Regions from separate parts of the Pseudomonas sp. TCU-HL1 genome, predicted to be linked through region 1. Evidence: predicted binding sites of a transcription regulator. Region 1 holds the regulator's gene; each other region holds the start of a gene.
The links. Region 1 encodes FliA, which starts transcription of late flagellar genes. Its sites were predicted from a motif close to CTAAAGTTTNNNNNNNNNNNGCCGNTAA; they were not measured.

Region 1 (6,384 bases):
CCGAATCCCGGATGATCTGCAGGTTCCCCGCAGCCACCAGTTGGTGAGCCGAGCGGTTAGCCTCCAGGCGCCGGAAGACCCAAGTGAAGAAGCCATGGCCGATCTGTTCGCCGGGCTCTACCAGAATCCGGCGCGTCGCGCCGGTTGAAGAATCATGAGCCGCCCCAAGGGGCGGTGCAGTACCGCCAAATGGCCCCTAAGGCAAGGTATTTGAAATGGGTAGTATTCATCCCGTACAGGTGATCGCGGTGACCGGCGGCAAGGGCGGCGTCGGCAAGACCAACGTGTCGGTGAACCTTTCGCTGGCACTGGCCGATCTCGGTCGCCGCGTCATGTTGTTGGACGCCGACCTCGGTCTGGCCAACGTCGACGTCCTGCTCGGCCTCACGGCCAAGCGCACCCTGGCCGATGTGATCAATGGCGAATGCGACCTGCGCGACGTGCTGTTGCAGGGGCCGGGGGGCATCCGCATCGTCCCGGCCGCCTCCGGCACCCAGAGCATGGTGCAGCTTTCGCCCATGCAGCACGCCGGCCTGATCCAGGCATTCAGCGATATCAGCGACAACCTCGACGTACTGGTGATCGACACCGCCGCCGGCATCGGTGATTCGGTGGTCAGCTTCGTCCGTGCGGCGCAGGAAGTGATAGTGGTCGTCTGCGACGAGCCGACCTCCATCACCGACGCCTACGCGCTGATCAAGTTGCTGAACCGTGACTACGGCATGAACCGCTTCCGCGTCCTGGCCAACATGGCCCACAGCCCGCAGGAAGGGCGCAACCTGTTCGCCAAGCTGACCAAGGTTACCGACCGTTTCCTCGATGTCGCCCTGCAGTATGTCGGCGCCGTCCCCTATGACGAGTCGGTACGCAAGGCCGTGCAGAAGCAGCGCGCGGTCTATGAAGCCTTCCCCCGCTCAAAGTGCTCGCTGGCCTTCAAGGCCATCGCACAGAAGGTCGACAGCTGGCCGCTGCCGGCCAATCCGCGGGGCCACCTGGAGTTCTTCGTCGAGCGGCTGGTCAGACAGTCGAGCGCGGAAACGCCTGTATGACACCTGCCACTGGACTGCGTATGTACAGCAAGGCACAGGCAAGGGATTCGCAACATCAGCTGATCGAGCGCTATGCCCCCCTGGTCAAGCGCATCGCTTATCACCTGCTGGCGCGCCTGCCTGCCAGCGTTCAGGTGGAAGACCTGATGCAGTCCGGGATGATTGGTTTGCTCGAAGCCTCGAAGAAGTACGACGGCAGCAAGGGCGCCAGCTTTGAAACCTATGCCGGTATCCGCATTCGCGGGGCCATGCTCGACGAGGTCCGCAAGGGCGATTGGGCGCCGCGTTCGGTCCACCGCAATACCCGCATGGTGAGTGACGCGATCCGCACGATTGAAGCGAGAACCGGTCGCGACGCTAAAGATCAGGAAGTTGCTGCCGAACTTGGATTGAGTCTCGAAGACTACTACGGCATCCTGAGCGACACCTTGGGCAGCCGCCTGTTCAGCTTCGACGACCTGTTACAGGACGGCGAGCAGGGCGGTGCGCTCGAGGACGCCGGTGTCACCCAATTCTCACCCTCCCAAGATCTGGAAGAAGAACGCTTCCAGGCTGCGCTGGCCGATGCCATCGCGAACCTGCCGGAGCGTGAGCGCCTGGTGCTGGCGCTGTATTACGACGAAGAACTGAACTTGAAGGAAATCGGTGAAGTGCTGGGGGTCAGCGAATCGCGGGTCAGCCAGTTGCATAGCCAGTGCGCGGCCCGTCTGCGCGCGCGGCTCGGCGAATGGCGCGCGCGCTGAACGCACACCGCTTTCAGAATTGAATGGCGCACCCGGCAAGAGGGGCGTTTGAGACTGTACGGAGGTCGACTTGGACAAGAACATGAAAATCCTCATCGTTGATGATTTCTCGACGATGAGACGCATCATCAAGAACCTCTTGCGCGACTTGGGTTTCACCAATACCGCCGAAGCCGATGACGGCACCACGGCCCTGCCGATGCTGCACAGCGGCAACTTCGATTTCCTCGTGACCGACTGGAACATGCCCGGCATGACCGGTATCGACCTGCTGCGTGCCGTGCGTGCCGACGAGCGCCTGAAGCACCTGCCGGTCCTGATGGTGACGGCCGAGGCCAAGCGCGACCAGATCATCGAAGCGGCCCAGGCCGGTGTGAACGGTTATGTGGTCAAGCCTTTCACTGCCCAGGTGCTGAAAGAAAAAATCGAGAAGATCTTCGAGCGGGTCAACGGCTGACGCCAGCCGCGAGGGCACCATGGACCAGAACGAACACCTGCTGGTCGACTTCGAGTCGACCCTGAAAGTCCGTGCTCGGGAATTGGTGGAAAGCCTGGAGAAAGGCAATTTCACCGATGCCGTGCAACTCATCCACGAACTCAATCACGTCCGGGATCGCGGCCTGTACCAGGAAGTGGGCAAGCTCACCCGCGAGCTGCACAACGCCATCGTCAACTTCCAGATCGACCCGCACCTGCCCCACGCCCAGGAAATGTCGCAGATCGCCGATGCGACGGATCGCTTGTCCTACGTGGTGCATATGACCGAGAAGGCCGCTAACCGCACCATGGACCTGGTGGAGGAGAGCGCGCCGCTGCTCAATGGGCTGAGCGATGACGCCCAGCAGTTGGGCGAGGAGTGGGGGCGCTTCATGCGCCGGGAAATCGGGGCGGACGGTTTCCGTGACCTGGCCCGCCGTATCGAGCAGTTCCTCGCCCGCAGCCAGCGCGATACCGACGCACTGTCCGGCAAGCTCAACGACATCCTGCTAGCCCAGGATTACCAGGACCTCACCGGCCAGGTGATCAAGCGCGTGACCCAACTGGTCACCGAGGTGGAAAGCAACCTGGTCAAGCTGGTGATGATGGCCAGCCAGGTGGATCGCTACGCCGGTATCGAGCACGACCACGCCGCGCTGCTCGCCGAGCTGGAGCAACAAAAAAACCCTTCGAGGGGTGAAGGTCCGCAGATCCATGCCGATATACGTGAAGACGTAGTGTCCGGACAGGACGACGTCGACGATCTGCTATCCAGCCTTGGATTTTAAGGTAAACCCTATGGAGCGCTCATATGAGCTTCGACGCCGATGAAGAAATCCTCCAGGACTTCCTGGTAGAGGCCGGCGAGATTCTGGAGCAACTGTCCGAGCAGCTGGTCGAGCTGGAAAGCCGCCCGGACGACATGGACCTGCTCAACGCGATATTCCGTGGTTTCCATACCGTGAAGGGCGGCGCTGGCTTCCTCCAGCTCAATACCCTGGTGGAATGCTGCCATATCGCCGAAAACGTCTTCGACATTCTGCGCAAGGGCGAGCGCCGCGTGGATGCCGAGTTGATGGACGTGGTGCTGCAGGCCCTGGACGCGGTCAACGAGATGTTCAGCGAGGTGCGCGAGCGCAGCGAGCCGACGCCCGCAACACCTGAGCTGCTCGCAGCGCTGTCGCGGCTGGCCGAGCCGAATGGCGCTGAACCCGTTTCCGTGGCTCCCGCTGCATCGGCTCCGATGGTCGAAGCGCCTGCTCCAGTCGCAGCATCCGCGGACATCACCGACAGTGAGTTCGAACAGTTGCTGGACGCCCTCGGCGATAACGCCGGTGTGGTGGCCGAGTCCACTGCGGCCGCCGACGAAATCACCGACGACGAGTTCGAAGCGCTGCTGGACCAACTGCACGGCAAGGGCAAGTTTGTCGCTGCTGCGGAAGCACAACCCCCTGTAGTCGCCCAGGCTGCAGCCGCGGCTGTCGCCACGGCGGGTGCGGGTGACGATATCTCGGACGACGAGTTCGAGGGTCTGCTCGACCAGCTGCACGGCAAGGGCAAGTTCGGTGGCATCGTGGAAGTGGCTGCCAGTGCTCCGGCCGCGCCGGTCGCTGCGGTCGCTGGAGCGGCTGGCGAAAACATCACCGACGACGAATTCGAAGCGCTCCTTGACCAGCTGCACGGCTCGGGCAAGTTCTCCGGTGCTGCCGAGGAACCCGCTGTCGCAACTGCCGCGGTGGCGAGCCGCCCGGCCGCTGCGCCGGCTCCCAAGCCTTTGGCCAAGGCTGAGCCCGCGCCACGCCAGACGCCTGCCACTGGCAACGGCGCCGCCGGCCCGGCCGTGGCCAGCGAAGCGGAAACCACCGTACGGGTGGATACCGCGCGCCTGGACGAGATCATGAACATGGTCGGCGAGCTGGTGCTGGTGCGTAATCGCCTGGTGCGCCTGGGTGCCAACAGTGGCGACGAATCGATGGCCAAGGCCGTGTCCAACCTGGACGTGGTCACCGCCGACCTGCAGACTGCGGTAATGAAGACGCGGATGCAGCCGATCAAGAAGGTCTTCGGCCGCTTCCCGCGCCTGGTCCGTGACCTGGCGCGCAACCTGAAGAAAGAAATCAACCTCGAGCTGGTGGGCGAGGAAACCGACCTGGACAAGAACCTGGTCGAGGCCCTGGCCGACCCGCTGGTGCACCTGGTGCGCAACGCCGTCGACCACGGCATCGAGTCCCCCGAGGAGCGCGAGGCCGCTGGCAAACCGCGTACCGGCCGGGTGGTCCTGTCCGCCGAGCAGGAAGGCGACCACATCCTTCTGATGATCACCGACGACGGCAAGGGCATGGATGCAGCAGTGCTGCGTGCCAAGGCGGTGGAGAAGGGCCTGCTGGACAAGGATGCCGCCGAGCGCCTGACTGAGCTGGAATGCTACAACCTGATCTTCGCCCCGGGCTTCTCGACCAAGACCGAGATTTCCGACGTGTCCGGCCGCGGCGTCGGCATGGACGTGGTGAAGACCAAGATTTCCCAGCTCAACGGCACGGTGAACGTGTTCTCGCAGAAGGGCCATGGCTCGAAGATCGTCATCAAGGTCCCGCTGACCCTGGCGATCATGCCGACCCTGATGGTGATGCTGGGCGACCAGGCGTTCGCATTCCCGCTGGTCAACGTCAACGAGATCTTCCACCTCGACCTGTCCCGCACCAACGTGGTGGACGGCCAGGAAGTGGTGATCGTCCGCGACAAGGCCCTGCCGCTGTTCTACCTCAAGCGCTGGCTGGTTCGCGACGCGGCGGTGGAAGAGCAGGGCGAGGGGCACGTGGTGATTCTCTCCGTGGGCACCCAGCGCATCGGCTTCGTGGTCGACCAACTGGTCGGGCAGGAAGAGGTGGTGATCAAGCCGCTGGGCAAGATGCTCCAGGGCACGCCGGGCATGTCCGGCGCCACCATCACCGGTGACGGCCGTATCGCACTGATCCTCGACGTGCCGAGCATGCTCAAGCATTACGCGCGCCGTGGCTGATCTGGGGCGGCCAGCAATGGCCGCCCGCTAGGAGCTTTTTTCTTATGGCAGTCAAGGTTCTGGTGGTGGATGACTCCGGGTTCTTCCGCCGCCGTGTCTCGGAAATCCTTTCGTCCGACCCCAATATCCAGGTGGTGGGTACCGCCACCAATGGCCGGGAGGCCATTGACCAGGCGCTGGCGCTCAAGCCCGACGTCATCACCATGGACTACGAGATGCCGATGATGGACGGCATCACGGCGGTGCGGCACATCATGCAGCGCTGCCCGACGCCGGTCATGATGTTCTCTTCGCTGACCCACGAAGGCGCCCGCGTCACCCTCGACGCCCTGGATGCCGGTGCGGTGGATTTCCTGCCCAAGAACTTCGAGGACATCTCGCGTACGCCCGAGAAGGTCAAGCAGTTGCTGTGCGAGAAGGTGCACAGCATCGCGCGCAGTAACCGTCGCTACAGTAGCTTCAGCGCGCCGGCACCGGCTTCCAGCGCTCCGGTGCGCCCGGCCCATGCCGCGGCACAACCGAGTCACGCCGCCCCTGCGGCTCCGGCGGCGTCCGCAGCCCCAAAGCGTAAAGCCTACCGGCTGGTGGCCATCGGCACCTCCACCGGCGGGCCGGTCGCCCTGCAACGCGTGCTCACCCAACTGCCGGCCAACTTCCCGGCGCCGCTGGTGCTGGTCCAGCACATGCCAGCAGCGTTCACCAAGGCCTTCGCCGAGCGCCTGGACAAGCTGTGCCGGATTTCCGTCAAGGAAGCCGAGGATGGCGACGTGCTGCGTCCCGGCCTGGCCCTGCTGGCTCCCGGCGGCAAGCAGATGATGGTCGACGCGCGCGGCGTGGTGCGCATCCTGCCCGGTGACGAACGCTTGAACTACAAGCCTTGCGTGGACATCACCTTTGGCTCCGCGGCCAAGGCCTACAATGACAAGGTCCTGGCGGTGGTGCTGACCGGCATGGGCGCGGATGGCCGTGAAGGCGCGCGCCTGCTCAAGCAGGGCGGTAGCCAGATCTGGGCCCAGGACGAAGCCAGTTGCGTGATCTACGGCATGCCCATGGCGGTGGTGAAGGCCAACCTGGCCGACGCCGTCTACGGCCTGGA
Region 2 (6,384 bases), 2.7 Mb from region 1:
GGTCTGGGTGCTTTCCGCCTCCTGCTGGCGCAGATGCTTCTGCAGGCGGGCGAGGCTGTCATAGACCGGCGCCCAGATCAGGTCTTCGCCCTGGCTGATGGACTGGTCGAGGTTGCCGTCGGCCAGGCCCTGGATCAGGCTGGCCAGGTGCTGTGCGCGAAGCTGTGCTTGTGCTTTTCCGTTGAACAGACCCATGGATTTTCCTCTTGCGTGTCAGGCTGCGGCTGCTTCGACCAAGGCCATTTCGCGGCTGGTCATCAGCTTCTCGATATCCACCAGGATCAACATCCGCTCGGCCACGGTGGCCAGGCCAAGCAGGTATTCGGTATCGAAACTGGCGCCGAACTCCGGCGGCGGCTTGACCTCGTCGCCCGCCAGGGCGATCACGTCGGACACCGAATCCACCACCACGCCGACGATGCGCCGGCCGATGTTGAGGATGATGACCACAGTGAACGGGTCGTAGGTGACGTCGGCGAGGTTGAACTTGATGCGCAGGTCGACGATGGGAACGATGGCGCCGCGCAGGTTGATCACCCCCTTGATGAACGCGGGGCTGTTGGCGATGGCGGTCACCTGGTCATAGCCGCGAATTTCCTGCACCCGGAGTATGTCGATGGCGTACTCCTCGCGACCGAGGGTGAAGGTCAGGTACTCCTGGGCCGGTTGCCCGGCCTGTTCCGCACTAGGGGAGTTCATGCAGCACTGCTCCTTGTTGTTGTGCCAGCCCCGGCAGGGCGTCGACATCGAGGATCAGGGCGACGCTGCCGTCGCCCATGATGGTGGCGCCGGCGATCCCCTCGATCCGGCGGAAGTTCTGTTCCAGGCTCTTGATCACCACCTGCTGCTGGCCCACCAGGTCGTCCACCTGCAGGGCGAAGTGGCGCCCGTCGGCTTCGAGGATGACCACGATGGACTGCTCGGCGGGTAACGGCGGCGTGGATTCGCCCAGCAGGTCGTGCAGCGAGAGCAGCGGCAGGTACTCGCCGCGCACGCGGATCACCGCGCCTTCCTCGCCGCCCAGGCCACAGATATCGGCGGCCTTGGGTTGCAGCGATTCGACGATGTAGGTCAGCGGGATCACGTAGTGGGTGTGCGCCACGGCGACGATCAACCCGTCGAGAATGGCCAGGGTCAACGGCAGGCGGATGCTGATGCGGGTACCGAGACCCGCCGCCGAGTCGATGTCGATGCGCCCGCCCATGGCCTGGATGTTGCGCTTGACCACGTCCATGCCGACGCCGCGTCCGGAGAGGTCGGTGACCACTTCGGCGGTGGAGAAGCCGGGCATGAAGATCAGTGGCCAGACCTCGGCATCGCTCATGCCGTCATGCACGGCCAGGTTCTTCTCGCGGGCCTTGGCGAGGATGCGTTCGCGATCGAGCCCACGGCCGTCGTCGCTGATCTCGACGACGATGCTGCCGCCCTGGTGGAAGGCGCCCAGGCGCACGGTGCCGCTGGCCGGCTTGCCGACGGCCAGGCGCGCTTCGGGCTGCTCGATACCGTGGTCGATGCTGTTGCGCACGATATGCGTGAGCGGGTCGCTGAGGCGCTCGATCACGCCCTTGTCCAGCTCCGTGTGCTCGCCCTGCAGCACCAGTTCCACCTGCTTGCCGAGGCGTGCCGAGGTGTCGCGAACCAGGCGCGGGAAGCGGCTGAAGATGAAGCTGATGGGCAACATGCGGATCGACATCACCGATTCCTGCAGGTCGCGCGTGTTGTGCTCCAGCTGCGCCAGGGCCTGGTGGATGCGCTCGTGCTGGCTGGGGTCCAGCGCGCCACCCAACTGGCCGAGCATGGCCTGGGTGATGACCAGCTCACCCACCAGGTTGATCAGGCTGTCGATCTTCTCGACGCTGACGCGAATGGAGCTGGATTCCCCGTCTCCGCTGGCAGGCTTGCCGGCGGCGGGCGGTGGGGCGGCCAGGGTTTTGGGCGGTTCGCTGGTGGCCGGCACCGGCAACCCGGCCGGCGTGCCGGGCGCGTCGTCGAACAGGCCGAAGGCTTCGGCTGCGGCCGGCACGGGCATGCCGGGGGCATCGTCGAAAAAGCCGAAGTCCTCGTCCATTGCCGACTCGGGCGTGCCCGGTGCGTTGTCGAAGAAACCGAATCCGCCGTCGTCGCTGGCCACCGGTGCCTCCACCAGCAGTTCGCGCAGGCGGGCGACGGTTTCCGCCACGGGCACGTCCGGGGCCGGGCGCTGCTGGCGGTGGGCGTCGAGCAGACGCATCAGCACGTCGCGGGCCTGGAGGAAGAGGTCGACCATTGTTCCGTGCAGGGCCATCTGGCCGCTGCGGATGCGGTCGAGCAGGGTTTCCAGTTCGTGGGTCACGGCGGTCAGGTCATCGAAGCCGAACATGCCGGCCGAACCCTTGATGGAGTGGGCGGCGCGGAAGATGCCGTTGAGTTCTTCCGCATCAGGCTGCTGCAGGTCGAGGCCCAGCAGCAGCAGTTCGAGGCTGGCCAGGTGCTCTTCGGTCTCCTCGAAGAACACCTGGAGGAACTGATTCATCCCGTCGCTCATGGGAAGCGCCTTGTGCAGGGGTCAGGGGAGGACCTTGCGGGTGACTTCCAGCAGCTTCGGCGGGTCGAAGGGCTTGACCAGCCAGCCGGTGGCGCCGGCGGATTTGCCTTGCTGCTTCATGGCGTCGCTGGACTCGGTGGTCAGCATCAGGATGGGGGTGGCGCGGTAGCTGGCGAGCCCCCGCAGGTTGCGGATCAGGCTGAGGCCATCCATGTTCGGCATGTTCTGGTCGGTGAAGACCAGGTTGTAGGTCTTGCTCTGGGCCTTGCCCAGGCCGTCCTTGCCATCCACGGCCTCATCCACCAGGTAGCCGGCGGCCTTGAGGGTGAAGCTCAGCATCTGCCTTATGGATGCTGAATCGTCGACTATCAGGATTTGCTTGCTCATCAGTGCCGCTCTCCTTGCCGCTCGTTTTTCTGGGGTGAAGCCTTTGTAGGTTGGTGCTGAGCGAAGCGAAGCCCAACAGGCGAGCTTTCAGGGGCTCGTTGGGCTTCGCTTCGCTCTGCGCCAACCTACGTAAACCTTGTCTTTTCGATTGATGGCTAGTGGCCATGCTTAGGTGTAGATGAGCGCAATATGGGCGTCCAGCTCTTGGCGTCAGTCATTCGTCGTGCGGATGAACGGCACCACTCGGACGATCAACGGTTCAGAAAAGCTCCACCTCGCCGGCATTCACGCTGCTCTGGCTGACGGGGTTGGCGACGGGTTTGCGCAGCTCGCCGGTCTCGTCGTCCACCCGCTGTGCCCAGTGCTCCGGCGCCACTGCGCGCAGGCCACCCAGGCCGGCGGCGAACCCGCCGAGCTTGGCGAAGTGCTTGCGCATCTGCCCCAGCAACTGGCTGCTCATGTCCTGGAACTGCAGGGCGGTGATGGCCTGGTCGACGCCGCCACCCACTTCCAGGGCGATCCGGTCCAGTTCCTGGATCACCTTCAGGGTGTGGCGGTTCATGCTTTCCAGGTCTTCCAGCATGTGGTGCAACTGCTGTTTGGAATCCAGGGCGAAACCCATGTCCTTGTCCGCCAGCTGGGCGATGGCTTTTTCCGCGTCCTGGATTTCGCGATAGACCACGTCCACGTGCTCGCGAATCTGCTCGGAGAAGCCGGTGGAACGCGTGGACAGTGCCCGCACTTCGTCCGCCACCACGGCGAAGCCCCGGCCGCTCTCGCCGGCGCGCGCGGCCTCGATGGCGGCGTTCAGCGCCAGCAGGTTGGTCTGCTTGGCGATGGCGTCCATGTCGTGGGTGGATTTCAGGATATCGGCGATCTTCTGCGTTACCCGGTCCATGCGCTTCACCAGCTCCTGGGAGGTCTGGCTGGTTTCCAGGGTGGCTTCCACGAACAGGCCCAGGGTGTTGCGGGTAGTGGCGATGAACTCCTGGAAGTTCATGCCTTCGTCGTCACTGGATTGATTGCCGTAGCGCTCGATCAGGGAATGGGAATGGGCGCGCTGCTGGTCGATGCGTGCGGCGAGGCTGTGGAAGCTGTCGCCGAGGCGAACGATGGCGTCCTGCAGCAGCCCGTCAATCTGCCCCGCATGGGCCTGGAGGGTGCCGAGGTGCTCATCCACCGCATCCTGCGCTTGTTGCCAATCGGGCGCTGCCACCAGCGGCTGCGCGTTCGCCTGCGCCGTAGCCGGGCGGGCCTCCCGTTGCAGCCAGGCCAGCGACAGGCTGGCCAGCCAGCCACCGCCCAGCACCAGCCACACCGGCACATCGACGGCGACCATGCCGGCGCAGGCCAGCCAGATCAGGGAATGCAGGGCCACGCCCTTGAGCGGGTTGGCGGACGACGGATGCGACATGGAGCACTCCCTTGCCAGGATGGATTGACCGAAAGACGGCCCCAGGCTGTGTGAAAACTACTGTGCCCGGTTGTGCGGTGTTTCCCCGCAGCCTGTGAAAAGGCCATCGGCAACGCTGGATAAAACTAGAGGGTCAATGGGTACTGTCAAATAGCTATCCAGCCTCTTTTTTCGCTATTCATCCTGCTGTTTCCGTCTCGTCCTCCACGAGACTCAGGTAGCGATGGGCGCCGCAGCGCAGGCAACGCTGGCAAATCATGGGCACGGCGCCCACGTCGGTACGAAATCCCTCGGTCCAGTGGCAACCGAGCAGGAAGCAACGAATACGCATGGCTCCTCTCCCGGGGGCGTACCCCCTGGTTCGATCGGGCAGTGGTGGATGGAACTGCACTTGCCTTGTTCTTGTTGGAGGCATGGATCGTGTTCGAGCATCGACCGCGTCCCTAGAACCGGCAACCTAAACGGTCGAACGGTGGCGCCGTTGGTCGGGATGAGCCTCCCGGCGGGCGGATAGCCCTTGGCCGGATGTCCCGGCGGGGGGCGAAATCCTGCGAAGGATTGTGCCGCTCTGCGGGCCGGTGCCGGCATTAGCTGGTCATTTGCCGACTATGCTTGGTTGGCGGTCGAACACAGCGCTTCGGGCGGGTCGATGCTCGTTGCGGTTCGTGCCGGCGCCGTCGATTCGTGGGGTTCGGATGCCGTTTCTGATTCGTGCGTCGGAAGGCATGCTGGAGATCGTGAAATGGATTTTTTCAAGAGCGAGAACGCAGCAGGGCAGGCCATATTCAGCACCCGCTCGCGCCCGGCCCGATGGCACCGCATGTACTTCTTCCTCGCCGGCTTCGACGTGCTGGTCGTCGTACTGAGCGTGCTGCTGAATCACCTGATCGTCGATACCTATCACCGCTCCATCAAGGCCAACCAGTCCTGGGTCCTGCAGTTGTCCAGCTACTCGACGCTGGGCAGCCTGGCCTCGGCCGTCAACGCGCCGGGCAACAACGTGTTCGACACCCACGATGTCGAGGCCGAACACCGGAACATGAGCGAGGCGCTGCGTGCCTTCAACGATCACCTGGCGACGGCACGGCAGCAGTTGCAGGGCCGCATCGAAAACCAGGTCGAACACAGCGCGGATATCCAGGCCTACGCGCTGGCGCTGAAGGATGAAGTCGACGCCGTCGACGTGGCGATGGTCGAGATGGTGAACGAGGCCTTGCTGATCTTTTCGTACTTTCGCGACGGGCAGTCGGACAATGCCGGCAAGCGCATGGCAACCATGGACCGGAAGTATTCCGAGCTGCTCGCCTCGCTTGCCGCCGTGCGGGAGCGCGTCGGGTTGATTCAAAGCAAGCTCCTGGAAGAGGAGCTGGAGTCGGTCGAATTCCTGCGCCGGATCGAGTACGCCATCATGCTGTTCGTGCTGCTGATGGTCAGTGCGGCGATGCTCTACGGGAGCAAGATCCGCCGGGAGATGGAAGCGCACGCCGCCGAGCGGGAGGGCTACCTCACGGTGCTGCGCGAAAGCGAGCGGCAGTTCCGCCAGCAGGCGTCGTTACTGGACAAGGCCCAGGATGCGATCGTGGTTCATGGGATGGACCATCGCATCCTGTACTGGAACAAGAGCGCCGAGCGCCTGTACGGATTGTCGAAGGAGGAGGCCTTGGGCCAATCGGCGCAGGAACTGATCTACCAGGGCCAATCCGCGTTCAACGAAGCAACCGACAGGCTGATCGAAGTGGGGGACTGGGCCGGCGAGGTCACGCTCAAGCGCCGGGACGGCAGCCTGATCACCCTGGAAAGCCACCGCACCCTGGTACGGGACGATGACGGCCAGCCGCAATCCGTCCTGTCGATCAACACCGACATCACCCACCGCAAGACGGCGGAACAGGAGGTCAAGCGACTGGCCTTCTACGACCAGTTGACCGGTCTGGCCAACCGGCGACTTTTGCTGGATCGCTTGCAGCATCTGCTGGCAGTCAGCGCCCGCAGCCTGCATACCAGTGCGGTCATACTCATCGACCTGGACAACTTCAAGGCCCTGAACGACACGCTGGGG
Region 3 (6,384 bases), 2.8 Mb from region 1:
CCGATCCGATACCGACCTTTTCCTGGCAGCCGACCGTTTGCTCGAGCACCGCATCTCCGGCGCGCCGGTGGTGGACTCCCAGGGCCATCTGATCGGCATGCTCTCCGAGGGCGATTGCCTGCGCGCCATCCTTTCCAGCGCGTATTACGACTCCGCTGGCGGTAGCGTCAGCAGTTTCATGTCGACGCAGGTGGAAACGGTGTCTCCGGAGGCCGACATCATCGAGGTCTGCCAACGCTTCCTGCGGGACAAGCGACGGCGCTTCCCGGTGGTGGAGGAGGGGGTTCTCATCGGCCAGATCAGCCGCCGCGATGTGCTGCGTGCCGTGAAGGCCTTTGCCCAGCACGACGCAGATCAACCACCGGAAGTCTGAGGAGCCTGGCCATGGCCGACCCACGTGAGCGCGCCACGTCCAGCCCGCCACCCACCCTGGGTGAGGGCTGTGTGCGGCGCTACGACCCGGACGAGTTGAGCGAGGAAAATGGCACTGAGTTTCCCGAGGCCGCCGAGTTGTGGCGAAAGCTCCAGGAAGAAGAAAAGAAGAAGGCGCCCTAGGGCGCCTTCTTCTTGTTCGCTGTGGGAGCGAAATCATTCGCGAATGAATTCGCTCCCACATGGCTGCCGTCAGATGCGGAAGCTCCCCACCAACTGCTGCAGGCGCGCGGCCTGCTGATCCAGATCGGCACAGGCGCGCAGGGTGGCCTGGAGGTTTTCCACGCCTTCCTGGTTGAGGGTGTTGATCTCGGTGATGTCCATGTTCAGCGAGTCGACCACGGCGGTCTGTTCCTCGGTGGCGGTGGCCACCGACTGGTTCATGCCGTCGATCTCGCCGATGCGCTGGGTCACGCTGCCCAGGCGCGAGCCTGCCTGGTTGGCGATCTCCACGCTCTGCTCGCTGTAGCGCTGGCTCTCGGTCATGGTGGTGACCGCTTCGCGGGCGCCAACCTGCAGCTCCTCGATCATCTGCTGGATTTCCTGGGCTGACTCCTGGGTGCGGTGAGCCAGGTTGCGCACCTCATCGGCGACCACGGCGAAGCCACGGCCGGCTTCCCCGGCGCGGGCGGCCTCGATGGCGGCGTTGAGGGCCAGCAGGTTGGTCTGTTCGGAGATGCCCTTGATCACTTCGAGGATCTGGCCGATGTTCACGGTCTTGCTGTTCAGCGTCTCGATGTTGCCGCAGGAGGCGCGGATCTTCCCGGACAGTTCGTTCATCGCGGAGATGGTGCGCTCCACCACCTGGCGGCCGTCTTCGGCCAGGGTGCGGGCCGAGGAGGCCTGGTGCGAGGCGTCGGCGGCGTTGCGGGCAATCTCCTGGGCGGCGGCGCCCAGTTCGTTGATCGCCGCGGCCACGCTGTTGGTGCGGTTGGCCTGCTCGTCGGAGTTGCTCATCGAGGAGTTGGAGGCGTTGAGCACCAGCTTGGCGACCTGGTTCACCTGGTTGGTGGCCGAAGACACTTCGCGGATGGAACCGTGGATACGCTCGACGAAACGGTTGAACGCGCTGGCCAGTTCGCCGAACTCGTCCTGGGTGTGGATCGTCAGGCGGCGAGTCAGGTCGCCTTCACCCTGGGCGATGTCCTGCATGGCGCGGCCCATCGTGTGCAGCGGTTGCATCAGCACGCGGATCAGCATACCCAGCAGGGCAATGATGAGCACCACGGCGATCACGGTGGCAATGATGGCCGAGTTGCGGAACTCGCTGAGCATCCCGTAGGCCTTGCCCTTGTCCACCGAGACGCCGATGTACCAGTTCACCGAGGGCAGGCCCTTGATCGGGGCGAAGGTCAGGATGCGGGTGGTGCCGTCCACTTCGACTTCGCTGAAACCGGTGTTGATGGACGGTGTGTTCAGCGGGTAGATGTCCCGCAGGGTCTTCATCACCATGTCCTTGTTCGGGTGCACCAGGACCTTGCCGTCGGCGCTGACCAGGAAGGCGTAGCCCATGCCGTCGAAGTCCAGCGAGTTGACGATCTGCACCAGCGTTTGCAGGCTCAGGTCGCCGCCGGCCACGCCAAGGGACTGCACCGGCGTGGCGATGGTCATGATCAATTCGCTGGTGGCCGCATCCACGTAAGGCTCGGTGAGGGTGGTGCCGCCGGCGCTCTTGGCGCCCTGGTACCAGGGGCGGGTGCGCGGGTCGTAGCCTTCGGGCATGGCGCTGTCCGGGCGCATGGTGAACTGCCCGTCCTGGGTGCCGAAGTAGGTGAAGGCGAAGGTGGAGGTCAGTGCGCGCTGTTGCAGCAGGGCTGGCACCGCTTCAGGCGAAGGGTTGGTGGCCAGGGATTCGGCAACGCTTTCCACCAGCAGAATCCGGCCCGAGAGCCAGTTCTGGATATTGCTGGCGGTGACATCGCCCATTTCCTGCAGATAATTTTCCAAATCGTCTCGGAGCGCATTCCTTTGCAAGTAATCGTTGTACAGGGTGAACAGCGAGAAGGCTGCAATGACCACCAGCGAGGCGGCGAGCAGAATCTTGTGGCTGAACCTGAGGTTTTTGATCATGTTTGCTTGCGTCCGGTTGGGTCAGGCACCAGTCTTTATGGCACGCGAGTGCTGAAAAACTGAGTAGAAACGTCGGTTTATATATCGGCGGGGATCAACGAAAGCTTTAACCCGAGGAAGGCGAAATGCCCGATCAACGTTCCCTGATTCTCGGCGCTGACCCAGAGGGCAATGCCGTCTCCCAGGCCATGAAACTGGCCAACCGTCACGGCCTGATCGCCGGCGCCACCGGCACCGGAAAGACAGTGACGCTGCAGCGCCTGGCCGAAGTGTTCAGCGATGCCGGTGTGGCGGTCTTCGCTGCCGATATAAAAGGTGATCTCTGTGGCCTCGGCGCGGCGGGCAACCCCCAGGGCAAGGTGGCCGAACGCATTGCTTCCATGCCCTGGCTGGGCCATCAACCCCAGGCGTATCCGGTCACCCTCTGGGATGTCGCCGGGCAATCCGGCCACCCCTTGCGCACCACGCTGAGCGAAATGGGCCCGCTGCTGCTGGGCAACCTGCTGGAGCTGACCGACAGCCAGCAGGCCGCACTTTATGCCGCCTTCCAGGTGGCCGACCGCGAAGGTCTGCTGCTGCTCGACCTGAAGGATCTCAAGGCTCTGCTCAACCACCTCAAGGATCACCCTGAACTGCTTGGCGAGGACCGCGCGCTGTTCGCCGGTGCTTCGGCCCAGGCCCTGCTGCGCCGCCTGGCCACCCTGGAGCAGCAAGGTGCCGAAGCGCTGTTCGGCGAACCGGCCCTGCAGCTGGAAGACATCCTCCAGCCGGACCGCGACGGCCGCGGGCGTATTCATCTGCTGGATGCCAGCCGTCTGGTCCACGAATCCCCCAAGGTCTATGCCACCTTCCTGCTCTGGCTGCTGGCCGAACTCTTCGAGCAGTTGCCCGAGCGCGGCGATGCCGACAAGCCGGTGCTGGCGCTGTTCTTCGATGAAGCGCATCTGCTGTTCACGGGCACGCCGAAGGCGTTGCAGGAGCGTCTGGAGCAGGTGGTGCGGTTGATCCGCTCCAAGGGCGTTGGCGTCTACTTCGTCACCCAGTCGCCGAGTGACCTTCCGGACGATGTGCTGGCCCAGCTTGGCCTGCGTATCCAGCATGGCTTGCGTGCCTTCACCGCCAAGGAACAGAAATCCTTGCGTGCCGTGGCCGACGGCTTCCGTCCGAATCCGACATTCGACACCCTATCCGTGCTCACCGAGCTCGGCATTGGCGAGGCCTTGGTAGGCACCCTGGAAGAGAAGGGCACGCCGGCTATGGTCCAGCGCGTGGCGATCGCACCTCCGCAGTCGCGAATCGGTCCGCTGAACGACAGCGAACGCGCCGCGCTGGTGCGTGGCTCGCCGCAGGCCGGCCGGTACGACAAGCCGATCGACCGCGAGTCCGCGTACGAAATCCTCACGGCTCGTGCAGCTCCAGCGCCGGTGAATGAGCCTGAGCAGAAGGCTGGCAAGACTGCGACGGACTCGCCTGGGGTCGGTGATCTCGCTGGCGAGCTGCTGGGCAGTTTCGCCAGCCAGGCAATGAAGACGGCGGTACGCCAGGCGGCCAACCAGTTGGGCCGGCAATTGGTGCGCGGCCTGATGGGCTCTTTGCTGGGTGGCAGCAAGCGTCGTTGAGGGGAAATCATCTGTGGGAGCGAATTCATTCGCGAATGAATTCGCTCCCACAGATGATAAAGATCAGGAACGAAAAAGGGCGCCCGAGGGCGCCCTTTTCCATGCTCGTCCGAATCAGACGATAAAGGTGATGGCCACCCAGAACAGCGCGGCGGAGAGCGCGATCGTGGTGGGCAGGGTCAGGACCCAGGCCATCAGGATATTGCGCACGGTGCCGCCCTGCAGGCCGCTGCGGTTGGCGACCATGGTGCCGGCGACGCCGGAAGACAGTACGTGGGTGGTGGACACCGGCAAGCTGTAGATGTTGGCCATGCCGATGGCGCACGCGGCGGTGATCTGGGCGCTCATGCCCTGGGCATAGGTCATGCCCTGCTTGCCGATCTTCTCGCCGACGGTGCGCACTACGCGCTTCCAGCCAACCATGGTGCCGATGCCAAGGGCCAGGGCGACGGCCAGGATCACCCAGAACGGGGCGTATTCGGTCGTGGCGGTCAGGTCCTTGCGCAGCTTCTCCAGGTCCGCCTTTTCGCGGGCCGGTAGTTCGGAGAGCTTGCCCACCTTCTTGGCGGTGTCGTCCAGGCAGAGCAGGTAGCGGCGGACTTCGACGCGGGTGTCATCACTCAGGTCGTTGTAGTTGGCCACGCCATTGAGCTTCTGCAGCAGGGCGTTGATGGTCGGCTCGGTCTGCTTCGGATCGCAGCGATAGAGTTGCGGCATCTCGCTACCATTGCCTTTGCCCAGGGCCAGCATCTCGCCGAGGGTGTCGGTGTGGCGCTGGTAGAACTGGCTCAGGTGAGTCGCCGCGTCGCGGGTACGCTCGATCTGGTAGGTGGTGCTGTTGAGGTCAAGCACGAACTTGGCCGGGACGATACCGATCAGCACCAGCATGATCAGGCCGATGCCTTTCTGGCCATCGTTGGAGCCATGCACGAAGCTCACGGCCATGGCGGAAAGCACCAGCACCAGGCGGTTCCAGAAGGGCGGATGCTTCTTCTCATCCAGCTCCTTACGGGTTTCCGGGGTCTTGTGCATCTTCGACAGCGGATAAATCCACTTCAGGCCGAGGAGCAGCAGGGCGGCGACCAGGAAGCCGGCGGCCGGGGAGAAGATCAGCGACAGGCCGATGTCGATGGCCTTGCCCCAGTTAACGCCCTCGGCCAGCGGCACTTCGGTGAGCACCGCGTTGGCCAGGCCGACGCCGAGGATGGAGCCGATCAGCGTGTGGGAGCTGGACGCCGGGATGCCGAAGTACCAGGTGCCCAGGTTCCAGGCGATGGCTGCGGTCAGCAGGCTGAACACCATGGCGAGGCCATGGCCGGTATTGACGTTGATCAGCAGCTCCACCGGCAGCAGGTGGACGATGGCATAGGCCACGCCCACGCCGCCCAGCAACACCCCAAGGAAGTTGAAGATCCCCGAGAGGATCACCGCCCGATAGGGCGACATGGCCTTGGTGTAGATGACAGTGGCCACCGCGTTGGCGGTGTCGTGGAAGCCGTTGATGAACTCGAAGGTCAGGACGAATGCCAGGGCGAGACAGAGGCTCAGCACTAGCCAGGCATCAAGCCCGCTGAAGAGATCGAACATGAAGGTTATGTGACTGGCTCATGAAGGGGCCGCGATTATGCCAGAAAACCGGCCGTCGCCCAGACCCGGGTGTCGAGCGGTTTCTGGCATCCCCTGCAGAAGTTGTCGCAAATCAATACGAACGATTCCCCGGCGGGCCGGGTGCGACAATTTGTCAGGGTTCCTGCCCGAGTTCTTTTTCGATCTTTTCCAGCTCTTTCTCGAAACTCTTGTCGAGCAGGCTGGGTTTCTTGCGCCAGGGTTTGCGCTCAGGGTCCCTTTGCGCGGCATAGGTAGTGACCTCGCCGCCGTAAACATCCTTGTAACGTTGCGCCTGGCGCTCGAGTTCGGCGCGCAGTTCGTCTTTCGTCACGTGTTCAATCCGTCTCTTTGATCAATGGTCTTGAGGTGGAACGGGCGATTTAGAGAGCTTCGTCTCCACAGCGTCGGTCGCCCGGTCGAGGCCGTCGCTGCGGCCTTCTTGTAGGACAAAGTTCAGTTGTCGCAATTAAAAGGGACTTTCCTACGCACTACGGAAAGGCCTTGCGAACACTCCGGGAACTGAAGTCGATTTCACTGAGATCCCAGTTGAACGTTGGCAATTATAACAAGCAAACAGGAAAGCTCCATTACAGGATAATCCTTCAAGAGTGAAGGATTTCTGCTCTTCAGCAATCAGGAGTTGCCTAGAAGAGAC

Region 2: THL1_RS07205 (methyl-accepting chemotaxis protein) is a predicted target of FliA. The motif match lies at 4,429-4,456, and genes of this name have one in related genera.
Region 3: THL1_RS06445 (methyl-accepting chemotaxis protein) is a predicted target of FliA. The motif match lies at 2,584-2,611, and genes of this name have one in related genera.

What each region holds. Positions count from the first base shown of each region.
Region 1 covers NZ_CP015992.1:4,201,074-4,207,457, reverse strand. Annotated here, with positions in the region: gene flhF (flagellar biosynthesis protein FlhF) at 1-148, shown strand, start outside; gene fleN (flagellar synthesis regulator FleN) at 216-1,049, shown strand; gene fliA (RNA polymerase sigma factor FliA) at 1,046-1,792, shown strand; gene THL1_RS19505 (chemotaxis response regulator CheY) at 1,875-2,249, shown strand; gene THL1_RS19500 (protein phosphatase CheZ) at 2,269-3,057, shown strand; gene THL1_RS19495 (chemotaxis protein CheA) at 3,081-5,288, shown strand; gene THL1_RS19490 (protein-glutamate methylesterase/protein-glutamine glutaminase) at 5,333-6,384, shown strand, end outside.
Region 2 covers NZ_CP015992.1:1,548,298-1,554,681, forward strand. Annotated here, with positions in the region: gene THL1_RS07185 (methyl-accepting chemotaxis protein) at 1-195, opposite strand, end outside; gene THL1_RS07190 (chemotaxis protein CheW) at 214-699, opposite strand; gene THL1_RS07195 (chemotaxis protein CheA) at 686-2,524, opposite strand; gene THL1_RS07200 (response regulator) at 2,546-2,911, opposite strand; gene THL1_RS07205 (methyl-accepting chemotaxis protein) at 3,171-4,325, opposite strand; gene THL1_RS30270 (PSPA7_2676 family Cys-rich small protein) at 4,504-4,656, opposite strand; gene THL1_RS07210 (putative bifunctional diguanylate cyclase/phosphodiesterase) at 5,068-6,384, shown strand, end outside.
Region 3 covers NZ_CP015992.1:1,395,772-1,402,155, forward strand. Annotated here, with positions in the region: gene THL1_RS06440 (CBS domain-containing protein) at 1-373, shown strand, start outside; gene THL1_RS30265 (hypothetical protein) at 385-555, shown strand; gene THL1_RS06445 (methyl-accepting chemotaxis protein) at 625-2,502, opposite strand; gene THL1_RS06450 (helicase HerA-like domain-containing protein) at 2,628-4,121, shown strand; gene THL1_RS06455 (inorganic phosphate transporter) at 4,236-5,708, opposite strand; gene THL1_RS06460 (hypothetical protein) at 5,863-6,060, opposite strand; gene mapR (GntR family transcriptional regulator MpaR) at 6,363-6,384, opposite strand, start outside.